4 regions of the Cytobacillus dafuensis genome follow, and region 1 is predicted to be linked to each of the others. Evidence: predicted binding sites of a transcription regulator. Region 1 holds the regulator's gene; each other region holds the start of a gene.
The links. The regulator Rex, encoded in region 1, represses fermentation and respiration genes when NADH is low (regulators of the CRP and FNR family bind a similar motif). The targets are predictions, from matches to a motif close to TTGTGAAATATTTCACAA.
Positions count from the first base shown of each region.

Region 1 (4,219 bases):
TCTTTAAATTGAACCTGCCGTTCGTCATACTCTTTTAAAATTCGATCATAATCTTCCTGATTTGCCATTGCTTCAGGCTCAGACATTCTCTCTTCAAGCCTGCGTAAATTCTTCTCGAGCTTTTGCAAATGATCGAATACAGTTAGCATTTCGTCCCAAATCGAACGCTCGGATTCAAGGCCTGTATTTTGTGCTAGATAGCCAATTTCTACTTCCTTTGGCTTGATAATATCTCCAGAATCATGGGACATTTGACCAGCAATAATTTTTAAAAGTGTGGATTTACCGGCTCCATTGCGTCCAACAAGGGCAATTCTGTCGCGAGTTTGTACTTCAAGCTTTATATTCGATAAAATAACTTCGGCACCGAAGTTTTTTATTAATTGATTGACTTGTAATAAAATCATTTTTTTTCACCTCTATGTTATAGAGATAGTGTAACCCATTCATATATGATGGGCAATAAAGGAGTGTTTGTGTGAGAAGCACTCTCTTAAAATTTTTTATTTACTGTGTGGTTATCGCAGATTAACGGGCAGTAAGACCCCCATTTCAAGGATTCGCGTATGCAAAGAAGAGTAAGTGGGGGATCAACTGCCCGTAAATGCCCGATTGGTTCAACTAACCATCAGTGGGGGATGAAGGCCGACTAAGAACGCCACGTCCTGTGGTAACGTCGGCACTAGCACGTCCTGTGCGTCGAAAAACCCCCACTGATGGAAGTTTCACTTTATTTAAACATATAATTTCTCTATAATAGTCGTGTTAGTAAGGATTTCCTAATCAAATCTTATTTGTGAAAAGCCTTACAATGTTTACACATTTGGATAAAAATAGTGTATGATTTGATTGTGAGGTGTTATTATGACTGAGTTTACACATTTTAATCAAGAAGGCAGAGCAAAAATGGTCGATGTTAGTGATAAGCCGGAAACGGTTCGTACGGCGATTGCTCACTCAAGTATTACAGTTAATAAAGAAATATATGAAAATATTGCTTCGAATAAAATGAAAAAAGGCGATGTACTTGCGGTTGCCCAGGTTGCGGGTGTAATGGCTTGCAAGAAAACGTGGGAAATCATCCCTATGTGCCATCCGATTCCACTAACTGGAGTGGATATTTCATTCTCATGGAAGATTGTACAAGATGAGTACATACTTTTTATTACTGCTACTGTCAAAACAAAGGGTAACACAGGTGTAGAGATGGAAGCGCTAACAGCTGCATCTGTATGTGCGCTTACCGTATATGATATGTGTAAAGCGGTTGATAAAGGGATGGTTATCGGTAAAACGTATTTAGTTGAAAAAACTGGTGGTAAGAATGGAGATTTTAAGCGAGAGATTGAATAGTTAGAATTTGGAGAGGAGATACATATATGGCAAGTGAATCAATGAAAATTCCACAAGCAACTGCAAAACGTCTCCCTTTATATTATCGTTTTCTTAAAAATTTGCATGCTTCTGGAAAGCAGAGGGTATCATCGGCAGAATTAAGTGATGCTGTAAAGGTTGATTCTGCAACGATAAGAAGGGACTTCTCTTATTTCGGAGCTTTAGGGAAAAAGGGGTATGGGTATAACGTCAATTACTTGCTCTCTTTTTTTCGGAAAACTTTGGATCAGGATGAACTGATAAAGGTAGCCCTTATAGGGGTTGGTAATTTAGGGACTGCGTTCTTGAATTATAATTTTCTTAAAAACAATAATACGAAAATTGAAGTTGCTTTTGATGTGGACGAGGGGAAGGTTGGAACCCATATTAGTGATGTCCCTATTTTTCATATGAATGATCTTGAAAAAGTCATCCAAGATCAACAGATTCAAGTAGTCATATTAACTGTTCCTGCTCCAGCAGCCCAATCAATTGCGGACAGAATTGCTCAAAGCCATGTGAAGGGCATTTTGAATTTTACACCAGCCCGGCTTTCGGTTCCACCTACAATTAGAATTCACCATATCGATTTAGCAGTCGAGCTTCAATCACTTATCTACTTTTTAAAGCATTATCCAGCAGAAAATGATTAATGCTTTCTAGAATCTAAGGCTGTAGCAATCATAATCCATATCCTAACCAAAAGAAATGAGCCTCCACGAAGGCTCATTTTTTTGGTTGACTATTTTTTATTTTAAAGTGAAACGCAACCAATCGTAAGCCTGTACCTAAGTCCATGGTTGCTATAATAATGAATAGATAGGTAAACATTCCCCAGGTTTGTTCATTTTGAGTATTCTGGATTGCCATTAGGGTAAAGAGGATTCCAAGAATGATATAGATAATGCCTGAAAACAATGGTGTCCTTTTCATAAAAATCCTCCAATAAAGCTTTGAATTTTTTCCATATCCTTAAGCCAGTTTTCAATATTGTCTTTGTTTAGCTGCAGGATGACGACGAATGTATTCATTGCCACATGGGCAAAAATCGGTACGATGATGCGCTTTGTTTTGACATAGAGAAAGGCAAATGTAAAACCCATTGCAGAATATAAAAGGATATGTTCGATTTCGGCATGGGCAAGCGCGAAAATAACAGAGCTAATTAAAGCTGCCAGAAAAAAGTTCATTCTCTTGTGGAGCGAACCGAAAAGGATTTTTCGAAAAACAATTTCCTCTAAGATGGGACCGATCACAGAGCTGACAATGATGATGATAGGTGAAGCTTGAATAAGCTGCATAATTTGCTGTGTGTTTTCAGAGCCCATTTCAATTCCAATTAAGCTCTCAATATTGGCTGCAATCGTTTGTGCGAAAAAAGCAAGGAAAACACCGCCAATGGCCCACGTAATAGAAGAAGCAGCAGAAGCTGAATTCCTCATTAAAGTGTGATCTTTCATTTCTTTTCGCAGCAATACTAAAGTGATGATTAATGTAATGGTAAAGCTGATCACAATCCATGAAGTTACCGAGATAATCTCCATTTCCTGCATACTTTTTCCTAAAAGGGTTCCGATATAAGCAACGAGCGGAACTCCAATGACGCCTGATAATTGCATGGTTATATAAACAATGAGAATGATCCAGTATTCTTTTTTCACCAATTTATCTCCTTATTAATAGTGTACACTAAACTACATTTTACTCATAAAAAGGTACATGTTTCAAATAGTACACTCAAAATGAATTTTTGAATCTAAACTTAACTATCGGTGAGGACATATAATTTTTTTTTGAAAAAATTGAGCTTCACTCTTGCAAATAGATAGGAGATTCTTTAATATATTAATTGTGTTAGCACTCAAGGTTAGAGAGTGCTAATAAAATAAATTACATATTTATTGAGGAGGTTGTTTCACTTGTTAAAGCCACTAGGTGATCGAATTATTATCGAGCTTGTTGAAACTGAAGAAAAAACTGCAAGCGGCATCGTTTTGCCGGACACTGCTAAAGAAAAGCCTCAAGAAGGCAATGTTGTTGCTGTAGGAACTGGCCGCGTTCTTGAGAACGGTGAGCGTGTAGCCCTTGAAGTTGCTGAAGGCGACCGTATTATCTTCTCAAAATATGCTGGTACTGAAGTGAAGTACGAAGGCAAAGAATATTTAATTTTACGCGAAAACGACATTCTTGCTGTTATCGGCTAATACCCGCACAGCTTATACATTTTAAGAAAAATTACTTTAAATATTTTGAGGAGGTTTTTATTCATGGCAAAAGAGATTAAGTTTAGTGAAGATGCTCGCCGCGCAATGCTCCGCGGTGTTGACGCTCTTGCAGATGCAGTAAAAGTAACTCTTGGACCAAAAGGACGCAACGTGGTTCTTGAGAAGAAATTTGGTTCTCCATTAATTACAAATGATGGTGTAACAATTGCGAAAGAAATCGAATTAGAAGATGCTTTCGAAAACATGGGTGCAAAGCTTGTTGCTGAAGTTGCTAGCAAAACAAATGATGTTGCTGGTGATGGTACAACAACTGCAACAGTTCTTGCTCAAGCTATGATCCGTGAAGGTCTTAAAAACGTAACAGCTGGCGCAAACCCAATGGGTATCCGTAAAGGTATCGAAAAAGCGGTTGCTACTGCTGTTGAAGAGTTAAAAACAATTTCTAAACCAATCGAAGGCAAAGAGTCAATCGCACAGGTTGCTTCTATTTCTTCTGATGATAAAGAAGTTGGCGAACTAATCGCTGAAGCTATGGAGCGCGTTGGTAACGACGGAGTTATCACAATCGAAGAGTCTAAAGGCTTCACTACTGAGCTTGATGTAGTAGAAGGTATGCAATT
Region 1 is NZ_CP042593.1:637,457-641,675, forward strand. It holds gene FSZ17_RS03340 (ABC-F family ATP-binding cassette domain-containing protein) at 1-407, opposite strand, end outside; gene moaC (cyclic pyranopterin monophosphate synthase MoaC) at 865-1,353, shown strand; gene FSZ17_RS03350 (redox-sensing transcriptional repressor Rex) at 1,380-2,027, shown strand; gene FSZ17_RS03355 (YdiK family protein) at 2,101-2,307, opposite strand; gene FSZ17_RS03360 (CPBP family intramembrane glutamic endopeptidase) at 2,304-3,035, opposite strand; gene groES (co-chaperone GroES) at 3,294-3,578, shown strand; gene groL (chaperonin GroEL) at 3,642-4,219, shown strand, end outside.

Region 2 (4,219 bases), 1.2 Mb from region 1:
GTAAGTTTTCCGTAAGAATGACATATGTCATAGCATCCATCAAAGCATTATCAGTTGTAGGCCGAATCGGGAACCACTCATCTGCCAATGCAACAGCGGAATCGGATTGACGAGGATCCACTACATAAATTTTCGCCCCTGCCTCTTTTGCTTTCTGTAAATAGAAATTAGTTGGTGATCCGAAAATCGTTTCTGCTGGATTAAATCCCCATAAAATAATTAATTGTGAATTCACTAATGAATCCAAGCTGCTTCCAGTATTTCCAGTTCCAAAGGTATACGGTGTGGCATTTGAAGTTTGAGCTGTACTATAGGTGTTGAAATAGCCAAGGTAACCGCCTGTCATTCCCATTAATTTATTAAACATCATACGGCCACTAGCGATTCCTCCCCAGTTTCCGGAACCATAATTACTATAAAGGGCTGATCGACCATATTTTTTTGTAATTCTTTCTGTTTCTTTATAAATGGTTTCAATCGCTTCATCCCAAGTTATTCTTTCAAACTCCCCTTCACCTCGTTTACCAACCCTTTTCATTGGATATTTTAAGCGGTCAGGATGATATACGAATTGACGATAACTACGGCCACGTAAGCAAGCACGAATTTGAGGGCAGCTAAGAGAATCTTCGCTAGCATTATCTGTTGAAATACGAACAATCGTACCATCTTTAACGTGTGCTTTAACTAAGCAACGGCCCCCACAGTTCAATGTTCCACATGTAGGAATGACTACCTCTTCTTCAACACTTTCGGCAGCGCTTACATTTTCGGATAGTTTTTTCGTAGCATATACTCCTCCTAACATAGTTGGAGCTGTAGCTGCACCGGTCCATTTTAAAAATGTTCTGCGTGGCATTGTTTGATTTGCAATCTTTTTGAACAAATTCTCACTCATTGCCTAATACCTCCTTAATCCCGCTCATATATTGATAATCTTGCTTGATAAATTCTCTTAAGAATTGAGCTAAACCCTTATAAAAGGCACTAGTAGTAAAAGAAAGAATATCTTCTGTAAAGGGTTCTGCCCATTTAACTAAATGATCATCTAAAAGCAGAAATTGATAATGTAATGCCCTACTAAACTCTTTCTCATTCTCTTCGTTTATAGACTTTAGTGATTTGTCGATTAGATGACTCATAAATTCTAATTCAAGAGAAATATGATCCTCAGGCTCTTTATTTTCCTCCTCATAATTGAGATTGAATATCTTTAGTTTTTCTCTCATCTTAAGGGTTGGTTCTCCAAAAAGCAGTCTTTCTCTCGTTCGGTAAACAGACTCCCAAGGTGGAGCAGGAATATGTTCAGGTCCGAAAAATAACCGTAAAAAGTTCTCCTTTTCCTTTTCAAAAATCTCTTCCACTTTCTGTGAAGATAACTCTGAAAAGAAAAGACGAAAGTGCTCATCTGAAATGATAGACTTAAAGGATAATTGCTCTTTCCATATGTTCAGTACCTCTTTCAATATTGGATTGCTGAATGCTGTACAGAGGAATTCATATTGAGACTTCCTGTCCTTCATCATCGATATGAGATTACTATTTTCTGAATGCTCCATCCGCGTCACCACTTTCTATTGCAAGATAGTTTTTCCCTCCTAAACCAATTCATGTGAAATTTTTCACATAATAAAATAAAAAAAACATGGTTCATAGAACCTTTCTAAGAGAATCTCCTCCTCTAACTCCATTCTAAATAAAGATGTGCACAATATGGAGTGTGGATTCATACATACCTATATAGCTACTTTTGTGATTGTGTAACAGTTATTTTGATGGGGTTTAGGAATGATGGTGACTGATTTTTGAAAGATTAGATTCATTCCAACTTAATTTCAAATATTAGGAGTTAACTATTCTCAATTGCTGGCAAAAAAAACAGCTTAGAATCATTTTTCTAAGCCAGGTTTTCTTATAATATTTGATTAAGTGTGGACAAAGGAGTATATTCCTACCGCAATGGTTAAAATTAATAAATCATTTATATCTTGCAGCTGCAATCCCGTTATGTCTTCTATTTTTTTTAAACGATTACGTAACGTATTCGGATGAACGTATAATGTTTCAGATACTTCACTGATTTTCCCTTGGTGCTGAATATAAGCCTGCAATGTTTTTATATACTCTGTTCCATTTTCTCGATCTCCTTCAATTAAAGTCGATAAGTACTCTAGACTGAAATCATAAAGAAGTTCGTGCTGAATATGAATAAGTAGACGAAAAATCCCTAAATTATTTATATGAAAAATATTTTTATTATTTTCAAACCAACTTTGACCAAATTGTAAAGCTAGTTTTGCTTCTTGATAGCTTTTATTTAAGTTAATCGTATCTTGATACCATTTTCCAATGCCAATCTTAAATCGAATATTAGACCATTTGCTAGATAGTGATTTCTCTATATGGCTAATGGTCTCTACCACATAGTTTTTCCTCTCGCTGTTGATCCGTTCTTCTGCATCTTCGAGTAAGAGGATGATTTGATCTTGAAACGGAAAAACAATGATCGTTTCCTTCATAGTAGCTGCTTCAGCCTCTAAAAATAAGATTATCTCCTCTAGCCAATTCATATTTGTCATGAATTCATCCGAGAGTTCAATATTTAATATTAGTAAATGGTGAGGCTTTTCCAAGTTCCATCCCCATGTTTTTCCTTGTTTAATCATCACCTTCTTTGACTCAAATTTATGAAAAAGAAGGTCGTAAATAAAATGCTCTTTAAATATTTCTTGCTGCTCTTCAAAAATCCCTTGAGTTTGTAACGAAAGTGCCGTTAAACCTACTAATTTATCGACCATCCTTTTTTGCCAGCTTAATAATTGAGCGGAGGCTAATAAACTATGATTCATAAATTCAGATATTTGTATCGTGTACACTTGAAAGGAGCCCTCTACATCCGTATTCAAATTTGAATATTCCCCATTTTTCAGTTTCCGGCGATGAATATTGAACCATCGATTCGCCTCTTGCAATTCTTCTTTCTCCCCAGTTTGCCATAGTATCTGTTCATTCTGATCAAAGTATAGTAAAGGTGTATTTAGTCCCTTGGACAACTCCGAAGCTAAGCTAATAAATCCTTTTTCCATAAAACCTTGTAGTTCGATACTCAATTGACTATATGGGTATAGAAATTCATTTGTTTGCTGAAACACGTGTATTAATGAGTGGTCAGGCACTTGAATAATTGGTAACTGACATTCTAGAAAATGAGTAAATACCTCTTCTTGAATAATGATAGGGTCAGGATGACATAGAACCATTCCTATAAGATTCGGGTCTTGAATCAATCGAATCGTTATTTCCGTTTCATTAAGCTTTTTCCACTCGTCATAATTTTTGAGGATTATTAATGTTGGTCTTTCAAGCAATTGTCCAGGTATGTTATCAAGGATCGTTTCATAATGAACCAGCTCCTTTGGCAATGACGTAATATAAGTTAGTTGAGACAACGGAATATAGATTAATAAGTCCTGTAAAGAATTTTTCATATCGGATTGCATCCTTCTCGTAAAAAAATCTGTCCCTTTTGTTTTTCAAAAATAAATATGGAAGGGTTCGTATATTTGACAATGGGAATATTCAAGTTATTAAGAGTGTAAGATTTAATATTATTTGTATTTACCTTTATCATACTCAGGGCTCCTGTAAGACAGTTTTCTATACAGACAGGCTTTAAGCCTTTATCAATTCGTTCTACACAAAAATTGCATTTATCTGCCCTATTTGTTTTTGGATTTAATTTCAGAGCATGAAACGGACAAGCCTTCATACATCTTTTACACGATTTACAATTCGTTGAATTATGTATAACGATTCCATCTTGGCGCTTTTGAAAATTATTCTCCGGACAAATCAAGACACACACTGGATTTCTGCAATGATTACAGGAGATAGATAAGTGAACGTTTGTTTCAGATAACTCTGTATCATATGAGATCACCTTTCTTCGATATACTCCATTAAGGGCATTATATTCATTGCAGGCCATCTCACAGCTTTTACAATTAATACATTTATTAAGATCAATGTAAAACATCCATTGAGAGGTCATAGATAGACTCCTCCTCCCAGCTATAATAAACTATTATTAAATAATATTTTATTATAACAATCAGAAAATGACGTATTCTTCCAACGACAAAATGATGAACTTTCAAAATACGTTGGTGACATAACGGAGGATTAAACTACATGAATGACTTTAAAGTAAACCTGGTTA
Region 2 is NZ_CP042593.1:4,303,592-4,307,810, forward strand. It holds gene FSZ17_RS20555 (DMSO/selenate family reductase complex A subunit) at 1-898, opposite strand, end outside; gene FSZ17_RS20560 (TorD/DmsD family molecular chaperone) at 891-1,559, opposite strand; gene FSZ17_RS20565 (PucR family transcriptional regulator) at 1,926-3,488, opposite strand; gene FSZ17_RS24145 (4Fe-4S dicluster domain-containing protein) at 3,485-4,051, opposite strand.
Region 2: FSZ17_RS20560 (TorD/DmsD family molecular chaperone) is a predicted target of Rex. The motif match lies at 1,611-1,628, and genes of this name have one in related genera.

Region 3 (4,219 bases), 2.5 Mb from region 1:
ATTCTAGATAATGGTCTGTTTATGGAATACTCTGGAGTTGTCACGATTAACCCATATATTGAGGATACTTATTTCTATCGAAACGCAATTGTACATGAAATAGCCCATCAATATTTTTATGGTGTTGTTGCAAATGATCAGTATAATCAAGCTTGGGTTGATGAAGGGATGACTGAATTTGCAACCTCGATGTATTTTTATGCTGGTAAAAATCAAACCGAAAGACATGCTTTTAGTATTCCGTATCGCCGTATAGAAAGAATCGCATCGTCAGAACCTCCACTAGGGAGACAATATTCTAATATTCCGTTAGATAAAATGAAGAACACTGGATTTATATATGGTCAGCCTGCCGTTGAATTATTGAAGATGATGAAGGACAAATATAGAATGAAAGGAGAAGATGTCAAAGAGGTTAGCATGCAATTTCTTTCAGACTATTATCATCATTTTCAATACAAAGAAGTAGATACGAATGAGTTCATAAGGTTTACAAAAGATTATTTCAGTGTTCCTTCAGGTTATTTTAATCGTTGGCTTGATACATCATTAGAGTAACTTCGGATTGCAAGGACATCTGTCGAATACTAATTTTTCTAATGCTATTTTTCAGCAGACTTTTAAATGTTAGCTAATAAAGAAACAAGCAGTTTATCGCTGCTTGTTTTTTATTTGATTTCATCGATTATGATTTTTTTTCCTACCTGTTTCGGAATACGTATTTGTAAAAGACCATTCTGATAAGTCGCTTTTACTTTTCTTTCATTAATGGGTTGCGGAAGAGGGATGGTTCTACTTGATCTATGCATAGATTGCCGCCGTTTAACGAATTTCTGATTTTCATCCTCTTCAGTAAATAATTCATTTGAATTAATAGTAATAGTTATATAATTATCCAGCACATCTAGTTGAATTTGTTCACGCTTTACCCCAGGAAGTTCTGCAGTAATAATATGCTCACCTGCGGTTTCATGTACATCAATATGAAATGATGAATGAAATGGGGAGGGGTTTTTAAAAAAATCATCCATCGTTTGTAAAAAACCCTTAACAGGCTTCTCGTGGAAAAATTGATTCATTGATTTCATTATTTCGCCAAACGGTTCATTTTTTTCCTTTCTTCCTTGATCACTCATATTTTCATCTCCATTCATGAAATAAATATGGCACAGCCACCATATTCTATGAAAATAATTAGGCATTTGTTCCACGTTAAGAAATTATAAATCGCCAGTGCAGAAGATAATCCGACACAATTCCAATTTTAGGAATTAAGAACGATGGAAAGGACAAGGAAGGCTTCGATAGCATTCACATCGCACGAAGGAAAAGCGATAGCTTTTGCGAGGATGTCCTAGTCGGGCGAATGCCACAGGACATGGAGAGCTTCGTCAGAGATACATCGCACGATCAAAAGAGAAGCTTTTGAGAGGACGTGGCATGTATGAGCGCGAAAGTGTAACTACTCCTCTGTCTTCGCCTTTCCAAGGCTCGCCAATCGGCGAGTTTTCATTAGCTAATAGGAAGTTTAAGTTTATTAACGTACTAAAGTAAAGTGTGTATTCAATTAAATATCTGCTAAGGCATTCACCAAAAAGGACTTGGTGAACGTCAAGTTTTTCTAAAAATTTATTTCATGTTTTTCCAATATTGAACACTTCTTGACAAAAGAAAAAATGTGATCTGCGTCACACTGTAAGTGCCTACTAAACTGTATGCTAAAGTCTGTTCAAGTAATTAATGAGGAGGAATTTTTCATGTTTTGTTACCAATGTGAGCAGACGCCAACTGGGGGATGTAAAGTAATCGGTGTTTGTGGAAAAGATGAAACAATCGCAAGCTTACAGGATACAATAATTTTTGGGTTGAAGGGTATTGCCGCTTATCGTACACATGCGAATCAGTTGGGATATACAGATCCATTTGTCGATGCTACAACACATGAGGCCCTTTATTTAACATTAACTAATTCTAACTTTAATGTTCAGGAACATATAGAAATGGCGATGAAGGTCGGACGTTCTGCTGTTAGAGTAATGGAAATTCTTGATGAAGCCCATACAAAAAGACTTGGTATTCCAGAACCGATCCGTGTTTCACAAAATAAAATTGAAGGTAAATGTATTATTGTTACAGGGCATAATTTATTTGCACTTCAAGAGCTATTAAAGCAAACAGAAGGAAAAGGTATCAATATTTATACCCACTCGGAAATGCTTCCAGCACATGGCTATCCAGAATTGAAAAAATATCCTCATTTGAAAGGGAATATCGGTAAAGCTTGGTATGACCAACGACGCTTATTTGAAAAATTCCCAGGAGCGATTTTGGCAACAACGAACTGTGTTATGCCAATTAAAGGTACATATGCTGACCGCATGTTCTCCTATGAAGTGGCAGGTCTTGAAAATGTTTTGAAAATCGAAAATGATGATTTTAGCCCATTAATTAGTCGAGCATTAGAATTGCCTGAAGCAAATATTGAATCCGATGAAACTTTATTGACAGGCTTCCATCATGAAACTGTATTAGGTCTTGCTCCTGAGGTCGTTTCAGCTGTTAAAGAAGGAAAGATTAAAAGGTTTTTCGTTATTGCAGGCTGTGATGCGCCAGGCAAGGGAGGAGAATACTATCGTGAATTAGCTACATCCTTACCGCCAGAAACAGTTATTTTAACAACATCTTGTGGGAAGTTCCGTTTTAATGATGTTGACTATGGGGTCGTACCTGGTACAAATATCCCAAGATATATTGATTTAGGCCAATGCAATAATTCCGGATCTACTGTAAAAATTGCAAAAGCATTGGCAGAGGCTTTTGAATGTGAAATTAATGAGCTGCCAGTAAGTATCGTGCTTTCATGGTTCGAACAGAAGGCAGTTGCCATCCTTTTAGGATTGTTTAGCTTAGGAATCCAAGATATTCGTATCGGACCAAAAGCGCCAGAATTTATTTCAGAGGGAGTATTAAATGTCCTTCAAGAAACATTTAATCTAAAACTAATTGGCACAGCTCAAGAAGATATGCAAGAAATGCTGCAATTAGTATAGATCCCAATCTCGAAAAATTTATAATTCTTATCTAAAAAGAGAAGACCCTTAGATTGTCAAAGGGGTTCTTCTCTTTTTTACTAAAAAATTTCTTCCAACAGCCGGTCAGGATCAATAATAATATTCCCTGCTGAGTCAGTTTCAATTAAATGGTCTTTTTTTAGCTTTGTTAATGTTCTACTCACGGTTTCTCTCGTCGTTCCAATCATATTGGCAAGGTCCTTATTCGTGAATTCAGTTTTTAAAAGATACAATCCTTCATCCATTTCTTCCCCATGAATTTTTGCCAAACGGACAAGTAGTTTAATAATTTGTTCATACGTATTATTAAGGATTTGCGACTCCAATCTTTCTTGTAAATCAACGATTTTTTCTCCAAGTACTTTAAATACTTTAATACAAAGCTCAGGATTTTCAATTAATACTTTTTCAAATAGATCAATAGGGACAACGACTAGTATTGAATTTTCTAGTACTTCAGAAAAAGCAGGATACCCGCCTTTACGAAAAAAGCCGACATGTGGAAACATCTCGCCACTTTTCAATATTGCTACGATTTGCTCTCTCCCATTAATATCACTTTTATAAATCTTTATCCGTCCACTTTGTATAAAATATACATTTTCAAGTGGATCATCCTGCATAAAGACATGACTGCCCTTCTTCCATTCCCTAGAGATAGAGATTTCAATAATTTTTTCCATTTCTGAATCACTTAAGTCTCGAAAAAGAGTGAATTGCGACAGTACTTTTTTTATTTCTAAATTAAACATCTTTTCACCTCTGATGGTAAAACCATTGTTGCTAACATTGTAACAAAAAAGACATTTAAAAGAAGTGTTTTTATACTGTAAGAATATGAATGTTCTATGAAGAAAAAGAATAGAGGCTCCCTCTTTTACAACGAACGTTTATTCGCTAGAATAGTAGTATGAGGTGAATAGTATGAAAGTACGGAAAAACTTAAATGAAATCATGAAGGAAATGAAAGAATCAGATCCTTTTAAACATAATATAGTTCATTGGCACACAATTGATGAAAAAGAGGCAAATACTACAGACCTTCCAATAAATTTACATCCCACTCTAAAAGATGCATTACAAAAAAGGGGGATTACGAGTCTATATACGCATCAAAAATTAGCATATGATACGGCTATGAAAGGGAA
Region 3 is NZ_CP042593.1:3,101,678-3,105,896, reverse strand. It holds gene FSZ17_RS14735 (ABC transporter permease subunit) at 1-558, shown strand, start outside; gene FSZ17_RS14730 (Hsp20/alpha crystallin family protein) at 669-1,136, opposite strand; gene hcp (hydroxylamine reductase) at 1,758-3,050, shown strand; gene FSZ17_RS14720 (Crp/Fnr family transcriptional regulator) at 3,131-3,823, opposite strand; gene FSZ17_RS14715 (DEAD/DEAH box helicase) at 3,996-4,219, shown strand, end outside.
Region 3: hcp (hydroxylamine reductase) is a predicted target of Rex. The motif match lies at 1,677-1,694, and genes of this name have one in related genera.

Region 4 (4,219 bases), 1.1 Mb from region 1:
TTTTTGGTTTTTATTGATATAGTTTTATCGTCTCTTAACAATGTTCCGTCAAGATCTAGTGCAATTAAATGCTTTTCTGCCATAATCCAACACCTACTTTATACATTTTTTTCTATATTAGAGTGTAAAGTTTTAGGAAAATAAAAGTTCACATGATACACTAAAATTGAATGAGTCATTATCGCATACCCAAAGGAATTTGGCGAAACAAGAGATTGTATCATTACCACTATGTTAACAAATATACATTCGTTTTGTAAAAAAACTTACTATGTTATTCAATTTTAACATAATTTATAGATTTGCTTAATATTAGGAGGCTTTAAAGTGATCACTGTTGAACATGAAAAAATAAAAGAAATACCTGTTTTGCATATAGCGGATAAAAATAGATGGGAAGAAAAGCTGCCATTCATTATTTTTATACATGGCTATACAAGCAGAAAGGAATTTAATTTACACTATGCTTATTTACTAGCAGAAAAAGGATTTAGGGTGATACTTCCAGAAGCACTTTACCATGGAGAAAGAAGCTCTGGACTTTCTAGTAATGAGTTGAATTTCCACTTTTGGGAAATTGTACTTCGAACCATTGATGAACTAGAAATTTTAAAGCAAAAATTTGAAGAGCAAAAATTAATAGATCCTTCTAGGATAGGGGTTGTAGGAACTTCAATGGGAGGAATTATTACATTAGGTGCATTGACAAAATACCCTTGGATTAAAGCTGCTACAAGCTTAATGGCGATGCCGTACTATGAAAAATTTGCTGACCTTCAAATAAATGAAATGAAAAAGAAAGGGATTAAAATTCCAGTCTCAGAAGTGGAAATGTCTCAATTAATGAGTAAGCTTAGGGAGCTTGATTTAAGCTTGCAGCCTCAAAAGCTTGGAAATAGGCCTTTGCTTTTTTGGCATGGTAAGCAGGATTCAGTCGTACCATATTCTCCTACCTATCATTTTTATGAGTCCATAAGACCTTTATATCAAGAGCAGCCTGAACGTCTAAATTTTATTTCTGAAGAAAACGCCGGTCATAAAGTCAGTACAGAGGGGGTAATGAGGACAATTGAATGGTTTGAAACATACTTATAAGCTTTATGATATTGTCATAAGTTTATCGCAGATTAACGGGCAGTAAGACCCCCACTTCAAGGATTCGCGTATGCAAAGAAGAGTAAGTGGGGGATCAACTGCCCGTAAATGCCCGTAAAATGAACACAGACTAAAAGCGCCACATCGTGTGGCAACGTCTGCGTGACCCACTACCTGTGGGCCGCAACTAACCATCAGTGGGGGATGAAGGCCGACTAAGAACGCCACGTCCTGTGACAACGTCGGCACTAGCACGTCCTGTGCGTCGAAAAACCCCCACTGATGGAAGTTTCACTTTATACGGTTTCTATCATTCATAATCCTATACAAATTTGATATGATAACATTATGTAGAAAAAGGAGTGTTGAAAGCATGGATCAAGAAGTAAAAGATAATATTATGGGTGCTCTTGAGCTTGTTGTTGACCCTGAATTAGGTATAGATATCGTAAATCTTGGATTAGTATACGATGTTAAAATGGATGATGATGGGAAGACAACAGTTGATATGACTTTAACTTCAATGGGCTGCCCGCTAGCAGGGACGATTGTGGATAATGTAAAAACTGCTCTTTCAGATATACCGGAAGTAAAGGAAACAGAAGTAAATATTGTTTGGAATCCTCCATGGTCGAAAGAAAGAATGTCTCGTTATGCAAAAATTGCTTTAGGAATTCGTTAAGAGGTGAAATTTAATGAAAAATAAAGTGATTTTAGTCAGCTCTGATCAACTCGGCAAAGGAGAAAAGGAGCTTGGAGAAGGAGTCCTTGAAACCTTTTTTACATTGTTAAAACAAAGGGAAGAGCTTCCTGCCGCTATTTTTTGCATGAATAGAGGAGTATTTACCTTAACTGAGGATTCTTTTGTTTCGCTTCACCTTAAAGAGCTTGAAGAAAAAGGTGTTGAAGTGTTTGCCTGCAAAACTTGTGTTGATTATTATGAAATTGAAGACAAATTAGTCGCAGGAAAAATTAGTGGAATGCCGCATTTTATTGATTTAGCATCTAAATACGAGATAATAACGATATCATAAATAGTAGGAGCAATATGCTCCTGCTATTTTTTTCTTTTTCCCCCTAGCAATATCATCTATCATACATGTGAGATTCTTCACTTATTTCATTTGTCATTTCCCATATAATACAATTGCAGCAAAGATGATTGTTATATTCGCTTTTCGTTTTTTGAATGGTATCGGAGGAATCAAAAGGAGGATATATAATGCCCTTTAATCGTGATTTTAATAAAGACCCTTTTATAGTAATTTGGGAATTAACAAGAGCATGCCAATTGAAATGCTTGCATTGCCGTGCAGAAGCTCAATATAAAAGAGATCCACGAGAACTATCATTTGACGAAGGGAAGTCATTAATTGATCAAATTTATGAAATGAATAGCCCTATGCTTGTTTTTACCGGTGGTGATCCTTTAATGCGTGAGGATGTTTTCGACATAGCCAAATATGCCGTTGAAAAGGGTGTTCGTGTATCAATGACCCCGAGTGCAACACCTAATGTAACGAAGGGAGCGATTGAAAAAGCGAAGGAAGTGGGGCTTTCCCGCTGGGCTTTTAGTCTTGATGGGCCTACTGCTGAAATTCACGACCATTTTCGGGGGACTGCGGGTTCCTTTGATTTAACAATGGAAAGAATTAAATATTTGCATGAACTAGAAATTCCAATCCAGATTAATACGGTCATTTCCCGTTATAATATTGATTGTCTTGATGAAATGGCGAAGGTTGTTGAAGATTTAAAGTGTGTTCTGTGGAGTGTCTTTTTTCTAGTACCTACAGGCAGAGGACAAGAAAGTGATATGATTACACCAGTTGAACATGAAAGAGTCTTCACATGGCTGTATGATTTAAGCAAAAGAGTTTCCTTTGATATTAAAACAACAGCTGCACAGCATTATCGCCGTGTAGTTATTCAGCACAAAATGAAAGAAGCAAAGGGCAATAACGAAGATATTCAATATTTGGATGCATTAACTCAACAAGGCTTGACAGGATCGATTGATGGGCTTGGAAGAGCACCAAAAGGGGTTAATGATGGCAATGGCTTCGTCTTTATCTCCCATATTGGCGACGTATATCCGAGCGGCTTACTTCCTGTAAAAGCAGGCAATATAAGAGAACAATCATTAGCTGAAATCTATCGAGATTCCCCGATCTTTAGAGATTTAAGAAATCCGGATAAATATAAAGGGAAATGTGGAGTTTGTGAATTTAGGTATGTTTGTGGAGGTTCACGCTCTCGTGCCTATGCTATGACGGGGGATTACATGGAAAGTGAGCCATTCTGTGTCTATATTCCTAGAGCATTAAGAAAGAAAGCAACATCGTAAAAACAGTACCACGATGAACCGATTAAGAACAATATGTGAATAATACCATTTTTAATGGCAACATATGCTACAATATTGAAAAAGAGATCACTCTTTATTGGAGTTGATATTATGAAAAAATTAATCATCAAAGACAAATTAAATAGACCTCTAAGAGATTTACGAATTTCTGTTATTGATCGCTGTAATTTTCGCTGTACCTATTGTATGCCTGCAGATAAATTTGGACCAGATTTTGCTTTCTTACCGAAAAGTGAATTATTAACTTATGAGGAAATTGAACGGCTTGCCAAAATATTTGTAGATCTTGGCGTAGAAAAGATTAGGCTTACAGGCGGAGAGCCTTTGCTCAGGAAGGATTTGCCGATTTTAGTCAAAAAGCTTTCTAATATTCAAGGCTTACAAGATATCGGCCTAACAACCAATGGAGTATTACTGCCAAGGTATGCTAAAGAATTGAAGGAAGCTGGTTTATTACGAGTAAATGTTAGTCTGGATTCCTTAAATAGTGAATTATTTGGCAAAATTAACGGAAGAAATGTGGGAGTTCAAGCTGTTCTAGATGGCATCCAAGCGGCTCAGGAAGCAGGCCTTGGTGTAAAAATCAATATGGTTGTAAAAAAAGGCTTAAACGATTCTGAAATAGTTCCAATGGCTAACTTTTGTAAGGAAAAAGGAATTCAGCTTCGATTTATAGAATTCATGGATGTCGGCAGCACCAATGGCTGGAAAATGGATGATGTTATAACCAAAAAAGAAATATTTGAGCTACTTAAA
Region 4 is NZ_CP042593.1:1,699,956-1,704,174, forward strand. It holds gene FSZ17_RS08045 (Cof-type HAD-IIB family hydrolase) at 1-83, opposite strand, end outside; gene FSZ17_RS08050 (alpha/beta fold hydrolase) at 328-1,095, shown strand; gene FSZ17_RS08055 (metal-sulfur cluster assembly factor) at 1,469-1,777, shown strand; gene FSZ17_RS08060 (DsrE family protein) at 1,791-2,129, shown strand; gene FSZ17_RS08065 (TIGR04053 family radical SAM/SPASM domain-containing protein) at 2,318-3,442, shown strand; gene moaA (GTP 3',8-cyclase MoaA) at 3,554-4,219, shown strand, end outside.
Region 4: FSZ17_RS08065 (TIGR04053 family radical SAM/SPASM domain-containing protein) is a predicted target of Rex. The motif match lies at 2,195-2,212, and genes of this name have one in related genera.